DNA from 3 places in the Sinomonas flava genome. Region 1 is predicted to be linked to each of the others. Evidence: riboswitches for the same ligand, from Rfam matches in the RefSeq annotation. Region 1 holds a riboswitch; each other region holds the start of a gene.
The links. Region 1 has a riboswitch for S-adenosylmethionine ahead of ABD298_RS04745 (aminotransferase class V-fold PLP-dependent enzyme). Riboswitches for the same ligand answer to the same signal wherever they lie in the genome.
Positions count from the first base shown of each region.

Region 2: another riboswitch for S-adenosylmethionine. It lies ahead of ABD298_RS13070 (MFS transporter); the one in region 1 lies ahead of ABD298_RS04745 (aminotransferase class V-fold PLP-dependent enzyme).
Region 3: another riboswitch for S-adenosylmethionine. It lies ahead of ABD298_RS18020 (hypothetical protein); the one in region 1 lies ahead of ABD298_RS04745 (aminotransferase class V-fold PLP-dependent enzyme).

Region 1 is NZ_BAAAQW010000003.1:437,084-442,446, reverse strand. It holds gene ABD298_RS04755 (Nramp family divalent metal transporter) at 1-475, opposite strand, end outside; gene ABD298_RS04750 (class I SAM-dependent methyltransferase) at 599-1,363, opposite strand; gene ABD298_RS04745 (aminotransferase class V-fold PLP-dependent enzyme) at 1,432-2,853, opposite strand; SAM riboswitch class IV at 2,888-3,001, opposite strand; gene hisN (histidinol-phosphatase) at 3,078-3,899, opposite strand; gene rsgA (ribosome small subunit-dependent GTPase A) at 3,964-5,094, opposite strand; gene aroA (3-phosphoshikimate 1-carboxyvinyltransferase) at 5,095-5,363, opposite strand, start outside.
Region 2 is NZ_BAAAQW010000006.1:372,080-377,442, forward strand. It holds gene ABD298_RS13060 (glycosyltransferase family 87 protein) at 1-1,217, shown strand, start outside; gene ABD298_RS13065 (sensor histidine kinase) at 1,274-2,293, shown strand; SAM riboswitch class IV at 2,377-2,492, shown strand; gene ABD298_RS13070 (MFS transporter) at 2,529-3,869, shown strand; gene ABD298_RS13075 (LLM class flavin-dependent oxidoreductase) at 3,866-5,236, shown strand; gene hrpB (ATP-dependent helicase HrpB) at 5,284-5,363, shown strand, end outside.
Region 3 is NZ_BAAAQW010000014.1:111,473-116,835, forward strand. It holds gene ABD298_RS18005 (ABC transporter permease) at 1-634, opposite strand, end outside; gene ABD298_RS18010 (ABC transporter ATP-binding protein) at 634-1,431, opposite strand; gene ABD298_RS18015 (ABC transporter substrate-binding protein) at 1,434-2,444, opposite strand; gene ABD298_RS18020 (hypothetical protein) at 2,543-2,788, opposite strand; SAM riboswitch class IV at 2,824-2,935, opposite strand; gene ABD298_RS18025 (TetR/AcrR family transcriptional regulator) at 3,154-3,732, opposite strand; gene ABD298_RS18030 (NADPH-dependent F420 reductase) at 3,851-4,513, shown strand; gene ABD298_RS18035 (dihydrofolate reductase family protein) at 4,641-5,288, shown strand; gene ABD298_RS18040 (SRPBCC domain-containing protein) at 5,301-5,363, opposite strand, start outside.

The sequences.
Region 1 (5,363 bases):
GCTCGAAGCGCTGCTGCGTCCGGAAGTCCTGGATCGCGAGGATCGCCATGGACACGGCGCCGATGATGACGGCCCCCAGCGGAAGCGGCACCTGGAAGAGGAGGTGCAGGGCAAGCGCGCCGCCCACGACCTCGGCCAGGTCCGTGGCGAGCGCCACGACTTCCGCCTGCGCCCAGTACAGCCTGCGGGCTGTACGGCCCAGTCGCTGGCCCAGGATCTCCGGCATGGTGCGCCCGGTGACGACTCCGAGCTTGGCGGACTGGTACTGGATGAGCATGGCCATGGCGTTCGCGATGACGAGGACCCACACGAGCAGATAGCTGTAGCGCGCCCCTGCAGTCAGGTTCGCCGCGACGTTCCCAGGGTCGACGTAGGCGACGGAGGCGACAAACGCCGGCCCCAGAGTTCCCAGGAGCATGATCCACCGGGAGCGCGACCCCGGGGTCCGCTCGGTCGCCTTCAAGGTCCTGCTCACCCTTCAGCCTCTCTGCTGCGCGCTCCCGGGGCTGTTCGCCGCACCGGAGACCCGTTTTTCGGTCTGCCTAAACTGTAGGCGCCGCCGGGGGAGGACGGCAAGGTGGCCGCGACCGGCCCGTTCCTAGGAGACGGAAGGGACGGCCCGCCAGACTTGCGTCAGGTAGGGGAGTGCGAGGGCTTCGCCGGGAGCGTGCCCGAGGTGCTCGTGGAGGTACCACGCGAGGTTCGACTCGACTTTGGCGCGGTGCCGCGCGTCGGCACGGAGGTAGTAGCTGCGCGACTTCGTGAGGTCCACGATGCCCTCCGGCGTGATGGGGTCCTCCCACCGGATGACAGCAGACTCCCAGCCGGTGAGCTCGGGGCCCGACGGCGGGTGGTAGCCGGGCTTGTGGACGTCGCCGGCGTGCATGATGCGGGAGAGCCGGTGGACCCACGGCACCGTTGTGTCGAGCTGGTTCCAGATGAGGCCGACCCGTCCCCCGGGGCGCAGGAGCCGCACGGCCTCCCGCGTGGCAGCCTCGGGGTCGAACCAGTGCCAGGCCTGGGCGGCGACGACGAGGTCCGCACAGCCGTCGGGAAGACCCGTCGACTCGGCAGGCGCGACGATGCAGTGCACGCCCGCGTATCGGCGGCCCAGTTCGGCGAGCATGTCCGCGGACGGGTCCACCGCGGTGACCCCGAGCCCATGCCGGGCTAGGAGGCCCGTGAACTTGCCCGTGCCGGCCCCGAGGTCGACGGCGGTCTCCGCGCCGTCGGGGACGAGCCACGCGACCGTCTCCGCCGGGTACCCGGGCCGGACCCTCTCGTAGTGCGCCCCGCCGGCCTCGAACGCGCTGGCGAGCTCGCGCCGTCGTGCGTCGTCCAGCTTCGGCCCGCCGCGTGCCATTCCCTGCCTCCCTCGTGGACTGCCGAGCCCACTCTATTCCGGCGTGCGAAGCGGCGCCGCCGTGGAAGTCAGGAGTCCGTGAGACAGGGGGCTGCGCCCGCGGTGCCTGGAGTGTTGGGGGCCCATGCGGGGAAGGGCCGCGAGTCGTGGGCGGGCACCCACCGGCCGGCGTCGACCGCGTAGTCGATCCCGAGCCCGTCCTCGACGAGCCCTCGCACTCCCGCCACAAGGCGCTCGACGTCCTCCAGCCGGGACCCGACCCCGAAGCTCGCGCGCAGCGAGCCCGACGGCAGGCCGAGGCGCTTCAGGAGCGGGTGCGCGCAGAACCGGCCGTCGCGCAGCCCCACGCCGTGCTCTGCCGAGAGGCAGGCGGCCACCAGCCCGGCGTCGTGCCCGGCCACCGAGAAGTTCACGACGCCGATCGCCTCCTTGGAGTCGTCGAACAGCCGGTGGACGGTGACGCCGTCGATCTCCGCGAGCCCCTCCAGGAGCGCGGCACGCAGCTGCTGTTCGTGCCGCTGCCACGCGGCCTCGTCGAGGGAGCCGAGGACCTCGGCCGCCCGGGCGAGGGTGGCCGCCCCGAGGACGTTGGGGGAGCCGGCCTCGTGCCGGGCCGGACCGTCCGCCCAGGTGACCGCGTCGAGGCGCACCTCCCGCACGGCGCCGCCTCCGGCAAGGTGGGGAGTGCCGGCGTCGAGCCAGTCGGCGCGGCCCACGAGGACGCCGCTGCCGAACGGCGCGTAGAGCTTGTGGCCGGAGAACGCGAGGTAGTCGATCTCCCCGGATGTTCCTGCGGCAGCCATGTCGATCCGGCGGTGCGGAGCCAGCTGGGCCGCGTCGACGACGATCCGGGCACCGTGCTCGTGCGCGATCGCGGCTAGTTCGGCGATGGGGAGGACCTCGCCCGTGACATTGGAGGCGCCCGTGACGGCGAGGAGGCCCACGCCGCCGTCGGACAGCGAGATCCGGACCCGCTCGAGCGTCTCGGCCAGGCTGGGCGCCGCGACGACGCTGCGGTGCGGGCGCGCCTGCCAGGGCAGGAGGTTTGCATGGTGCTCGATGTCCAGGTACAGGACCTCGCTCCCGGCCGGGACGCATCCTGCCAGAAGGTTGAGGGAGTCCGTCGTGTTGCGCGTGAACACCACCGCGTCGTCGGGCCGGGCCCGGACGAACCTGCGGACGGTCCCGCGGGCGTTCTCATACAGGCTCGTGCTGATCTGCGAGGCATACCCCGCACCCCGGTGGACGCTCGCGTAGAACGGCAGTACGTCGGTGAGATGGTCGGCAACGGCAGCGAGCGACGGGGCGGAGGCCGCATAGTCGAGATTGGCGTACCGGACCTCGTCCCCGCCCACCAACGGCGCCCGCAGGTCGGCGCCCACGACGGCGAGCAGCGGCTCGAGCGCGTCGGCGTACCGGTGGGGCGGGGCGGCGCTGGTGCCGACGGCTGTGTCGACGGCGGGCAGCAGGGAGGGCGGGACAGGGCTCATCGGCATTCCTCGTGACCGTGAGGGACCCGTGGCGGGTCCGCGCTTGCCGGGTCCGCTCCGGACCGGCCTGGTCGTCACCCGGGGCACCCCGCCGCGGTGGGAGGGTTGCCGGCCAGCAAACCGGGGTTTAGCGCTGGCACTCGTGACCTGTCCACGAGACTAGGCCACGGGGTGCGGAGGGTGCATCCGTGGCCGTCGAGCGTGTCGCATTGTGACAGCGCGTGTCAGGGCGCCTCCGAGACCGGCTCGCGCTCGGCGTGGAGACGACCGAGGACCTCCGAGTGGAGGATCCCGTTGGTCGCGAGGGCGTTCCCGCCCCACGGGCCGTCCTCCCCGTCCAGGGACGTGAAGCGCCCGCCCGCCTCCTTCACGATCGGGACCAGGGCCGCCATGTCGTACAGGGCGAGCTCGGGCTCGGTGGCGATGTCGACAGCTCCCTCCGCGACGAGGCAGTACGACCAGAAGTCCCCGTACGCTCGCGTCCTCCACACGTCCTCGGTGAGGCCGATGAAGCCGTCGAGGCTCCCGCGCTCCTTCCATCCCGAGAGCGAGGAGTACGAGAGCGAGGCGTCCTCGAGCCGCGCCACATTGGAGACCTTCAGCCGCGTCGCCGAGGCGAGCGAGCGGCCGGTATAGGCGCCGGCTCCCTTCACCGCCCACCACCGGCGGCCGAGGGCTGGCGCGCTCACCACGCCCATGACGATCTCGTCGCCGTCCGCCAGGGCGATGAGGGTGGCCCACACGGGCACGCCGCGGACAAAGTTCTTCGTGCCGTCGATCGGGTCGATGATCCACCGCCGCGCCCCGTGCCCCGTCGTGCCGAACTCCTCGCCGACCACGGCGTCCCGAGGCCTGGAGCGGGCAAGCTGGCCGCGGATGGCCTCCTCCGCCGCCCGGTCCGCGTCCGTCACCGGCGTGAGGTCGGGCTTCGTCTCGACCTTGAGGTCGAGGGCCTTGAACCGCTCCATGGTCTGGGCATCGACCGAGTCCGCCAGCACGTGGGCCAGCCGGAGGTCGTCGTTGTACGTCTCGGGCGCTTGCGTCATGGACCCCACGCTATCGCTTCGCGCCCTGCCGGAGCGGGAGGCTCCGCCTGGAAGAGGGGGCCCGCTACGCGCCGAGCTCCTTGGCGTCCTGCGCCTCCTCGCGCGAGCCGCTGCCGAGCAGACGGCGCAGCGACGCGAGGCGGGCCGGACCGGCGTCGCCCGCATTGCCCTCGGCGACCCACGCGTCGAGCCCGCAGCCGACAGCCGCGGCGTCGTGGCGGCAGCCCCGCTCGCACGCCGCGGTGCCGGGCTCGAGGTCGGCGAAGGCGCGCAGGATCCGGTCCGGGTCCACGTGCGCGAGGCCGAACGACCGAATCCCCGGGGTGTCGATGATCCAGCTCCCCGGCGGGGCCTCGGAGAGGCGGAGGGCAAGCGCCGACGACGAGGTGTGCCGCCCGCGCCCGGTCACGGCGTTCACGCCTCCGGTGGCCCGGTCAGCGCCGGTGAGCGCGTTGACCATGGTCGACTTGCCCACACCCGAATGGCCGAGCAGCACCGTCACGTGCCCGTCGAGTTCCGCGCGCAGCTCCGCGACGGCCTCCGCGTCGAGCCGGGCCGAGGAGCCGTCAGCCCCTCGCGCATCGATGCCGGCGCCCGCTGCGGCCTCGTCGGCCGGGGCCCCGTCCGTCTCGGCCGTGCGGCTCACGACGACGGTCAGCGGCAGGTGCTCGTACGTCGCCAGGAGCGGGGCCGGGTCCTTCAGGTCCGCCTTGGTGACGAGCAGGAGCGGCTCGAGCCCGGCGTCATAGGCGGCGACGAGGGCCCGGTCGATGAAGCCTGTGCGGGGCTCGGGGTTGGCGGCCGCCACCACGATCACGAGCTGGTCGGCGTTGGCGACCACGACGCGCTCGACCGGGTCTGTGTCGTCCGCGCTGCGGCGCAGGACGGTCTGCCGCTCCTCGACGCGCACGAGTCTGGCGAGCGTGTCCGGACGCCCGCTCACGTCTCCGACGAGTGCGACGAAGTCCCCGGCGACCACCGGGGTGCGCCGCAGCTCGCGCGCGCGGGCCGCGACGACGACCCGTTCCTCGGACGAGTCCTCGGCCACGATCGCCGTGTAGCGCCCGCGGTCCACCGTGACGATCCTGCCCCGGACGGCGTCGTCGTGGCTCGGCCGCTCCTTCGTGCGCGGCCGGCTGCCGCGCTTGTTGGGGCGGATCCGGACGTCGCTCTCGTCCCATTCGCGCTTGGCCACTCAGGCTCCCTGGCCGAGCATCCTCGCCCACATCTGGGGGAACTCGGGCATCGTCTTGGACGTCGTCGCGATGTCCTCGACCTCGACGCCTCGGACGGCGAGGCCCCAGATCGCGCCGGCCGTGGCCATCCTGTGGTCCGCATAGCTGCGCACGACCCCGCCGTGCAGCGGGGCAGGCCGGATCACCAGCCCGTCCTCGGTCTCCTCGGCGTCGCCGCCGAGCCGCGTGATCTCTGCGACGAGGGCCGCGAGGCGGTCGGTCTCGTGCC
Region 2 (5,363 bases), on a different contig from region 1:
CCCACTTCTACGCCACGTGCTACTCGGACCTGCCCACGCTCTTCAAGGAGCGTGGGCTCGCCGAGGGCGTCCTGCCGTTCTTCACCCAGGACGCCCTCTTCGAGTACCCCGTGATCATGGGGCTCATCGCGGGGGCGACGGCGCTCCTCGTCCCCGGCTCGGGGGTCTCGGACGCGCGGGCCACCACCTACTTCGACATCAATGCGGCCCTCATCACCGTCATGTGGCTCATCGCGGTCATCGCGACAGCCCGCTCGAACCGGCGGCGCCCCTGGGACGCAGCAATGCTCGCGATCGCGCCCGGCGCCATCCTCTCCGGATTCATCAACTGGGACATGTGGGCCGTCGCGCTCCTCGCGCTGGGCCTCCTCGCCTTCGCCCGGGACCGGCCGGTGTGGGCAGGAGTGTTCATCGGTCTGGGGACGGCCACGAAGCTGTACCCGATCGTCGTGCTCGGCGCCATCCTCGTGCTCGCGGTCCGTACGGGGAAGTACCGCCCGCTTCTGCTCACGGTCGCCGGCACGGCAGGGGCGTGGACTGCGGTGAACCTGCCGATCTTCCTCATTAACCCGCGCGGCTGGGGGTACTTCCTCGACTTCACCAGGGAGCGCCCCGCCGGTTTCTCCTCGATCTACTTCGCCTGGAACCTCATCGCCGAGCGGCTCCACTGGATCATGCTCGACGCCCCGGGCATCAACGCGATGGTCACCGTCTCGCTCGTGGTCCTGTGCGCGGTGATCGCCGTGATCGCGCTCCACGCCCCCCGGCGTCCGCGGCTCGCGCAGCTCGCGTTCCTCGTCGTGGCGGCGTTCATCCTGACGAACAAGGTGTACTCCCCGCAGTTCGTCGTGTGGCTCATCCCGCTGCTGGCGCTGGCGCGGCCCCGGTGGCGCGACTTCCTCATCTGGATGGCCGTCGAGGCCGTCCACTGGGCGGCCGTCTGGATGTACCTCGGGCAGTGGACCAGCGGGGGACCGCCCCAGAACAACATCGACTCGCCCTACTATGTCGGCGCGATCCTCGCGCACATGGGCGCGCTCGTGTACCTGTGCGTCAAGGTCGTCATGGACATCTACGACCCCGCGGGCGACCCGATCCGCCGCAGCCGGCAGGACGACCCGCAGGGCGGCGCGTTCGACGGCGCGCCAGACGTCGTCACCCTCGACAGCCTGCGCAGCTGGTGGGAACAGCGCCGGAAGGCCCCCGCCCGTCTCTGAGGAAGCTCCGGGCGATGTCCCCAGCGCGCGCGGGGGCCGCGGGTAGGCTCGGGGCCATGTTCAGCCGCTCAAGCCCCCCAGCAACGGCAGCCCAGACTCCCCAGCCTTCCCCAGATCCTCCCGCGACGCCGGCCGAGCGGGTCCTCCGGTGGCTTCCCACGGCACTGCACGTGGCCTTCGCGCTCCTGCTCCTGATCGGGACCGTCCGCGCCCTTGCCCCGGCTCCGGACGCAGCCGGGGCCGCACCAGGCATTGTGCTTCCCCTCGTCGGACTCCTCGCGGCGGCGTACGCGGCCGGGATCGTGCTCCAGAAACGGCCCGCGAAGGGCCTTCCCTTCGATCCGGCGCAGTACCGGCTGCACTGGCTCGCGGGGATGTGCGCGCTGTGGGCCGTGCTCGTGGCCGTCAGCACGGAGTTCGCCTGGGTCGCCATCCCATTGTTCTTCATCCAGCTTCAGCTCCCGCTCCCTCCGCAGCCGGCTATCGAGCGGCTGCCGGCCCCACAGCCCGCCTCAGGCGCGGAGCCCGCGCCCAACGCGCCCAGCGAGGCGCAGCCTGCGGTCGTCCAGCCTACAGAACCCGAACCCAAGCCGCCGCGGGAGGCCCCGATCCGGCAGCCGGCCGCGCAGCGCCAGGACCCCCGCCTTGCAGAGTCCCTCCGGACGCTGTGCGAGCGGACCACCGCCGCATCGTCAGCACGGGGAACGGGCCTCACCTGCCGCTTCGACCTCGAAGGGACCTCCCGCCCCCTGCCCGACAACGCAGAGGACGCGTTCCTCAAGGCCGCTCAGGCGAGCCTCGCGAACGTCTGGCAGCACGCGCAGGCGAGCACCGCCGTCGTGCGCCTGGCCTACCTCGAGGACGAGGTGACGCTCGAGGTCCGCGACGACGGCGCAGGCTTCGACCCGACGGATGCGGCCGCTGGCGCTGCGACTCGCGACAACGGGCTGCGCGCGCTGAGGGAGCGCGTCGAGGAGGCCGGCGCGACCATGGCGGTCGCCTCGGCACCGGGCGAGGGCACGCGTGTCACCGTGAGCATCAGTACGCCCGGCACGCCCAGCGCGGACACTCCCTGACCGGCACCGCGGCCCCGCAGTTTGCGCTTTGTGACGAGGCGCTTTGCGGGACCGCGGCCGGTCTCGGAACAATCCTGAAGAAGAATCAAGAGATCCGGTGGCAAGCCCTGGCTGGCCGGACGGCAACCCTCCTGCTGTAGCGGGGTGCTCCAGGTGAGGATTCGACGGCGTCGGCAGACCGGCGTCGTAAGTATGGCGCCCCGCGGAGCTGGACGCCGTGACACGAAGGACCTCCATGGCCACACAGCTGACCGCGCCCACCCGCGCAGGGCTCGGGGCGACCCTCCGCGCCAAGCGGCGCATCCTCGCCTCGGCGTTCGTCGGGACAACCATCGAGTGGTACGACTTCTACCTGTACGGCACGGCCTCCGCGCTCGTCTTCAACAAGCAGTTCTTCCCCGACGCCTCGCCGCTCGTCGGCATCCTCGCCTCGTTCGCGACGTACGCCGTGGGCTTCGTGGCGCGGCCCCTCGGCGGGGTGATCGCGGGTCACCTCGGCGACCGGATCGGCCGGAAGGCGCTGCTCGTGTGGTCGCTCCTGACCATGGGCGTGGCCTCGACCCTCATCGGCGTCCTGCCGAACTATGCCGCGATCGGCATCCTCGCCGTGGCCGGGCTCGTGCTGCTGCGGCTCATCCAGGGCCTCTCCGCCGGCGCGGAGTGGGGCGGCTCCGCGCTGCTCTCCGTGGAGCACGCCCCGGCGGGACAGCGCGGCTTCTTCGGCTCGTTCACGCAGGTCGGCTCCGCGGCCGGAATGCTGCTGGCCACCGGTGCCTACGCGCTCGCCCAAGCCTTCCTCACCACCGACCAGTTCCAGGCCTTCGGCTGGCGCATCCCCTTCCTCTTCTCGGGCGCCCTCGTGCTGGTGGGGCTGTGGATCCGTCTCGGGGTGACCGACGCCGAGGAGTTCACCGCCGTGCAGGAACAGGACCGCGTGGTCGCGCGGCCGGTGGTCCGGGTGCTCCGCGAGCACCCGCGCGGGATCCTCGTCACGGTCGGCCTGCGCCTGGTACAGCCGGCCATCTACACCCTCATGACCGTCTACATCCTCGGCTACCTCAAGGACCGCCGCGAGGACACGGCGTCGGGGCTCACCGCCATCCTCATCGTCTCGGCGATCGGCCTCTTCTCGGGCCCGTTCTGGGGCTGGCTCTCGGACCGGATCGGCCGCAAGCGGATCGCCGTGGGCGCCGCAATCGGCGTCGCGGTGCTCATCTGGCCGTTCTTCTGGTTCCTAGACCATGGGAACCTCGCGTTCCTGCCCCTCGTCCTTCTCGTGGGGATGAACATCCTGCACGACGCCATCTACGGCCCTCAGGCCGCGTGGTTCGCCGAGCAGTTCCCCACCGAGCTGCGCTACTCGGGCGTTTCCTTCGGGTACCAGGTCGGCACCGTCCTCTCCGCTGCGATCACCCCGCTCGTCGCTGCCTCGCTCCTGCAGGCCGGCGGCGGCCAGCCGTGGCTCGTGTGCGGCTGGTTCGTGTTCCTCGCGATTCTCACCACCGCCGCTGCGCTTGCTGCGAAGGACCCGGCCCGGGGACGCGCTGCCCAGACCGCACTCACGGAGGCCTCATGACCAAGCCGCTGCTCCTCAACGCGTTCGAGATGCTCGTGCCCGTGCACCAGTCGCCCGGGCTATGGCGTCACCCCGACTCGGGGGCCCACCGATTCGCGGAGCTCGGGTACTGGACCGACCTCGCGAAGGCACTCGAGGACGGCGGGTTCCACGGAATCTTCTTTGCCGACATCCTCGGCCAGTACGACGTCCACGGGGGCTCCGCCGACGCCGCCGTGCGGGGCGGCGTGCAGTATCCGACGCTGGATCCGCTGCTCATCGTCTCGGCCCTCGCGGCCGCCACGGAGCGGCTCGGCTTCGGGGTCACGGCCTCGGTCACCTACGAGCACCCGTACCTGCTCGCCCGCAAGTTCGGCACGCTCGACCACCTCACGGGTGGGCGCGTCGGGTGGAACATCGTGACCTCGTACCAGGAGTCGGCCGCAAGGAACCTCGGCCTCGACACCCAGATCCCGCACGACGAGCGCTACGACCGCGCCGAGGAGTTCATGGACGTGGTCTACAAGCTCTGGGAGGGCTCCGTGGACGACGGGGCGGTGGTCGCGGACGCCGCGGCCAACGTGTTCGTGGACCCCGCCGGGGTGCGGGGGATCGGGCACGACGGCGACGTGTACCGGGTGCCCGGGCCGGCCCTCGTCGGGCCGTCCCCGCAGCGGACGCCGCTCCTGTTCCAGGCCGGGGCCTCGGCCCGCGGGCGCGCCTTCGCGGGGCGGCACGCCGAGGCCGTGTTCTTCGCCGCCTCCACGCCGGCCCAGGCGCGCAAGTACACGGACGGGCTCCGCGCCGAGCTGGCCGCCGCCGGGCGGGCCCCGGAGTCGGTCAAGGCCTTCAACATCGCCACGGTGATCGTGGCCGAGACCGACGAGGCTGCCGCGGCGAAGCTCGCCGACTACGAGGCGCACGTGGACACCGATGCGGCGCTGGCACTGTTCGCCGGCTGGACCGGCCTGGACCTCTCCGGCCTCGACCAGGACGCGCCCCTGACGTACATCAGGAGCGAGGCCAACCAGTCCGCCCTCGCGCAGTTCACGCTGCTCGACCCCGAGCGCACCTGGACCTTGCGCGAGGTGGCGAAGTTCGTCTCGATCGGCGGCCGCGGGCCGGTGATCGTCGGTTCCCCGGCGACCGTGGCGGATGAGCTCGAGCGCTTCGCCGAGGACGGCGGCATCGACGGGTTCAATCTGACCTCCGCGGTGCGGCCCGCGGACCTGCTCGCGTTCGCCCGCCTCGTCTCGCCCGAGCTGCGCCGGCGTGGCCTCCTCGCCGAATCGGCTCCCGGGGCGACGTTCCGCGAGGCTGTCCTCGGGAAGGGCCCGCGGCTCGCCGCAGACCATCCCGGTGCCGCCGCGCGCGTCCCCGTGGGCTGAGGCGGGAGCCCCGTGGGCGCGTACCCGTGGGGCGGCACAATGGAGCGGTGACCTCCCCGGCGACCCCGAAGCCCTTCGACCTCGCGCACATCGGTGCCGGCCTGCCGTTCGCGGGCTCGCTCGGGGA
Region 3 (5,363 bases), on a different contig from region 1:
GCACCGCCGAGGGCAGGATGACCTTGCGGAACAGCGAGAGGTGGGAGAGGCCGAGCGAGCGGGCCGCACGCACAAGCAGCGGGTCCACGGTCCGCACCCCGGCGACCGTGTTGAGCAGCACCGGGAAGAACGCCGCGTACGCCACGATCGTGATCTTGGATTCCTCGCCGATCCCGAGCAGGAGCGTGAACACCGGCAGCAGCGCGAGGGCGGCCGTGTTGCGGAAGACTTCCAGCAGCGGCGTGATGAAGGTGCTCACGGGCCGGAACCAGGCGATGAGGAGCCCGGCCGTGACCCCGAGGACGACGGCAACACCGAACCCCGCGACCGAGCGGGTCAGGCTCGCGGCCAGGTGCCCCTCGAGCGCCCCATTGGCCAGGAGCTTCCACCCCGCACCGAGGACCTCGTGCAGGGGCGGGAGGAAGACGCGCGTCGAGGGCGCGGCGAACCACAGCGGCCCCACCTCCCACAGGAGCAGGAACGCCGCGATCGCGGCAGACTTCCACAGGCCGGAGCGCACGACGGCGCCGGCTCGCCGGAGCGGGCGGCCCCGGCCTGCGTCCGGCCGGTGCGTGGCGGAGGGGGAATCTGCGACAGCTTCGGCGGGCCGGAAGGGTGCGGTGAGCGTGCTCATCAGGCGGGGATCCTTTCTGTGGTGGCGCGGCGGACCTCGTCGTGCAGGAGGTTCCAGACCTCGTGGCGGTACTCCACGAAGGCGGGGTGCGAGCGGATGTCCGCTTCGTCGTCGTGGTCCGGGAGGCGGATGTCCACCAGGGCCTTGAGGCGGCCCGGGCGGGAGCTGAGGACGGCGACCCGCTGTCCGAGGTAGACCGCCTCCTCGATGCCGTGGGTGATGAACACGATCGTCTTGCCGGTGGCTCGCCAGATCCGGAGCAGCTCGCCCTGGAGCTGCTCGCGCGTCTGGGCGTCGAGCGCGGCGAAGGGCTCGTCCATGAGGAGGATGTCGGGTTCGAACGCGAGGCTGCGGGCAATCGCCACGCGCTGCTTCATGCCGCCCGAGAGCTCGTGGGGGTAGCGGTCCTCGAAGCCGGCGAGCCCGACGAGGCCGAGGTAGTGGGTGGCCCGCTCGGCCCGTTCGCCCCTGCCCAGCCCTGTCCCTTCGAGTCCGATCGAGACGTTCTGGGAGGCAGTGCGCCAGGGGAAGAGGGCGTACTGCTGGAACACGACGGCCCGGTCCCGCCCGGGGCCGGTGATCGGCGTGCCGTCCACGAGGACTTCACCCGAGGCGGGTCTCGTGAGGCCGGCAAGCAGATCCAGGAGGGTGGTCTTGCCGGAGCCGCTCGGTCCGACCAGGGTGAGGAATTCGCCGTCCTGGACGTCGAGGGTGAGGCTGTCGAGGGCCGTCAGGGTCCCTCCGCCGCGGACCTGGAAGTGCTGGCTGACGCCGCGCAGGCTGATCTTAGGGGTCATGGTCATCCCTTCGCGAGATCGTTGAATTCGTTGGTGTAGTACTTGGACGGCGTGATGGGCCCACCCACGATCCCGGCCCTGTTCAGCCAGGCGTCCCAGCGGGTGAAGTCCGTGTCGGTGATGATCCCGGCGCGGGGTACGCCCACGCTCTTCCAGTACTTCAGGTTCTTGGTGCTCTCGCCGCGGTTGCGCTTCTCGATGATCTGGGTGAAGCGCTCGATCACGGTCTCCCGCGGAGTGGTGCGCTCCCACTCGATGGCTTTGGCGACGCCGGTCGTGAACGCGCGCACCGTGTCAGGGTTCTTGGCGATGAAATCGCTGCGGAAGACGTACTGTCCTCCGGCGAAGGCCCCGAACAGGGCGTAGTCGCTGAAGAGCGAACGCAGGCCGCCTCCGGCGACGGCGTTGTCCTGGAGGACTCCCCCCAGCACGCCGACGTCGACCTGCCCGCGGCGGACCGCTTCCTCAGTGTCGTTGGGTGGGAGGACCACCAGCTGAACCTGCCTGATCTCCTCGGGGGTCAGCCCGTTCTTCTCGAGCCAAGTGTCGAGGACGGCCTCGGAATGCGCCCCGAGAGTGTTGACGGCGACCTTCCTGCCGATGAGGTCACGGGCGGTGCGGATCGGGCTGTCGTCCTTGACGTAGAAGCCGTTGAAGGTCTTCTCGTCCTCGCCGTAGTAGTTCACGACCGCCTTCACGGGGGCGCCGGCTTCGGCGAGCTTGACCACGGCGCCGGTGAAGGCGCCGCCGAAGTCCGTCTGGCCGGTCGCGGCGGACTGGATGTCCTGGGGCCCGCTGGTCGTGTTGCCCACCCAGACGAGCTTGACGTCGCCGAGGAAGCCGAGATCCTGTGCGAGTTCGGGGAGGGTGACGTTGTTCGCGGATCCCTGGTACCGCAGCTCGGTGGTCTCCTGACCTGCGCCTGTGGCGGCGGCAGGGCCTGAGCAGGCCGAAACGGCCGCGGCGAGGACGGCTGCCAGCGCGGCTCCGGCAATGGATGCAAGTGTTTTCATCGGGTTTTCCTAGGGTTTCTGGGCGCACGGAGGCAGCCCTCATGGGCGCAGCGGCACTCCGCGCGCGATAAGGAGAAAAGAGAAAGAACCTGGGCGCGCTACTTGGCCCGGTACTCGTGGTTGGTCAGAGGAAGGAAACTCCCCGGACACCACGGGCCCACAGCCTGCCCGGTCAGGATGAGGCGGTGCCCCGCGTCCACCCGCTGCCAGCGGCGACACTCGAGGTGCGGGACGTCGTCGGCCGCCGCGGCGAAGGGGACGACGGCGATGCCAGCGGCCCAGTGCCCCATGGCGCGGGGCACGTCCGCGCCGCCGACGGCCTGCTCCCCGATGGTGACAGTCATGGTGGTCCAATCCCCCGGACGCCCGCGGTTCGCGGGCGCCGTACTTGCCGCGGATGGCCACCGCGGCCGGATCTTCATCTGGGGCACCCCACTACGGGAGAGGGTTGCCGCCCGGCCAGCCAGAGCTTCACGCCGGGACTCTTGATCCTGGGCCCGAATCTACGGAACCCCACCAGTCCCGTCTATCCATCTCCGTAACAACGACCCGTGACGTCGCGGTGGGCAACAGCGCGCCCTAAAAGGTCACATTGCCTCCGGCCCACATGACCCTCGATGACGAAACGACTGAGTATCGAAGGCATACATCCACGACGACGGCTTGGCGGTGTTCCGGTCAGCTCAGGGACCTGCACGCCGGATACGCGTCAGCGCTGCGGGCAGGCCTCGTCGATGAGCCGCCGGGCCAGACCGAGCGCGCGGTTGCCGTACGTGCGCCCATCGAGGACCGCCGCGGTGGCGTAGGCGCCGTTCAGCACGATCAGCAATTCCTCGGCCAGGAGGCCGGGATCTTCGGCGCCTGCCTGCTCGGCAAGCGTGCGGAGCCAGTCACGCACCCTCTGCTTGTGGTCGACGGCGACACGGTGCGCAGGGTGGTCGCCCTCGGGGAACTCGGTATTCGTGTTCAGCATGGGGCAGCCCCGGTACCCCGCCCCAGCGGTGTCCTCCGCGAGGACCTCGAACACTGCGCTGAGCTTCTGCCGGGGGTCCACATACTCGGCCGCGGCCTGCTCCATGCGCTCGAACCACGCGTCGGCACCGCCTCGGACATAGGCGGTGGCCAGAGCGTCCTTGGTGGGGAACTGCCGGTAGACCGTGGCGTTCCCAACGCCGCACTCCTTCACGACAGCGTCCATGCCCACCGCGCGGATCCCCTGCTGGTAGTAGAGGCGCGTGGCCACCTCCAGGATGTTGCGCCTGTTCTCTTCAGCCGTCCGCCGCGTCACCGCGATCTTCCTCCTCGTGCCGTCCGTGCCCTTCCAGCTTGACAGACGGACCGATCCGTCACAAATAATAGACGGAACGATCCGTCACATCGAACGGATGGCGACTCGAAGGAGCACCATGAAGATCGCAGTACTCGGCACCGGCATGGTCGGGCGCGCCCTCGCGGCCCGCCTCGCCGAGCTCGGCCACGCCGTCACCATTGGCACCCGCAACCCGGACGAGACCCTCGCCCGTACCGGCGACGACGCGTTCGCCGCCTGGGCTGCGGCGAACCCGGCCGTGGGGCTCGCCGCGTTCACCGACGCCGCCTCGGCCGCCGAGCTCGCCATCAACGCCACCAGCGGCGGAGCAGCCCTCGAGGTCCTCGCACTGGCAGGCCAGGAGAACCTCACGGGCAAGGTCCTCGTCGACATCGCGAACCCGCTGGACCTCAGCGCCGGCATGCCGCCGACACTGTTCGTGAAGGACACCGACTCGCTCGGCGAGCAGATCCAGCGCGCACACCCCGACGCGCTCGTGGTGAAGACCCTCAACACGCTCAACGCGTCCCTCATGGCGGACCCCGCCAAGCTGGGCGAGGCCAGCACTGTGTTCGTCTCCGGGAACGACGCCGCGGCGAAGGCCACCGTGTCCGGGCTCCTGGCGGAGATGGGCCACCAGGACATCATCGACCTCGGCGACATCACGACGGCCCGCGGCACCGAGATGCTCCTTCCCGTGTGGCTGCGCCTGTGGGGCGCTCTTGGGACGCCGGAGTTCAACTTCAAGATCGTCCGCTGACTGGGCGCCTCCTCGCCCAGCGGGAGCCCGAGCGGCACAATGGCACTGGATGACAAGGCCCCGGGGCTGCGGTGGGGCCGCGTCGCCGCGCTGCCTCGTCACTCCCCCACCCCCGAAGGAGCCACACATGGCCGTTCGCCTCGACCTCAACATCTCCCTCGACGGCTACGCGTCGACCGCCGACCAGACGCCGGAGAACCCGATGGGCGAGGACTGGGCGCGCCTCGTCGCCGCATACACCGGCACCAGGACGTTCCGCGAGCGGGTCCTCGGCGACCGCTCCGGGGAGGGCACCACCGGTGTCGACGACCGCTACGGGGCGGCCTACTTCGAGGGCATCGGCGCCGAGATCATGGGCGCTGGGATGTTCGGCCTGCACACGTTCCCGGACAATCCGGACTGGCGCGGATGGTGGGGCGACGAGCCGCCGTTCCACGCGCCGGTCTTCGTCCTGACGCACGACGCCGACCGCGCGCCCATCGAGTTCGACAACGGCACGGTGTTCCACTTCCTCTCGGCCACCCCCGAGGAGGCACTGGCCAAGGCGACCGAGGCCGCGGGCGGGGCCGACGTGCGGATCGGCGGCGGCGTGGACACCGTGCGGGCGTTCCTGAAGGCTGGGCTCGTCGACCGTCTGCACGTGGCGATCTCGCCCATCCTGCTCGGCCGCGGGAAGAGCCTGTGGGAGGACCTGCGCGGGCTCGAGGCCGGCTACAGCGTCACCAGCGAGGTCGCCGAGAGCGGCGTCGTGCACATGACCTTCGCGCGGGACTGACGCCGCGACGCTCTAGGGCCGGCCCTCCTCGACCACCCGCTTGATGTCCGCCAGGACGGGCGCCCACGCATCGGC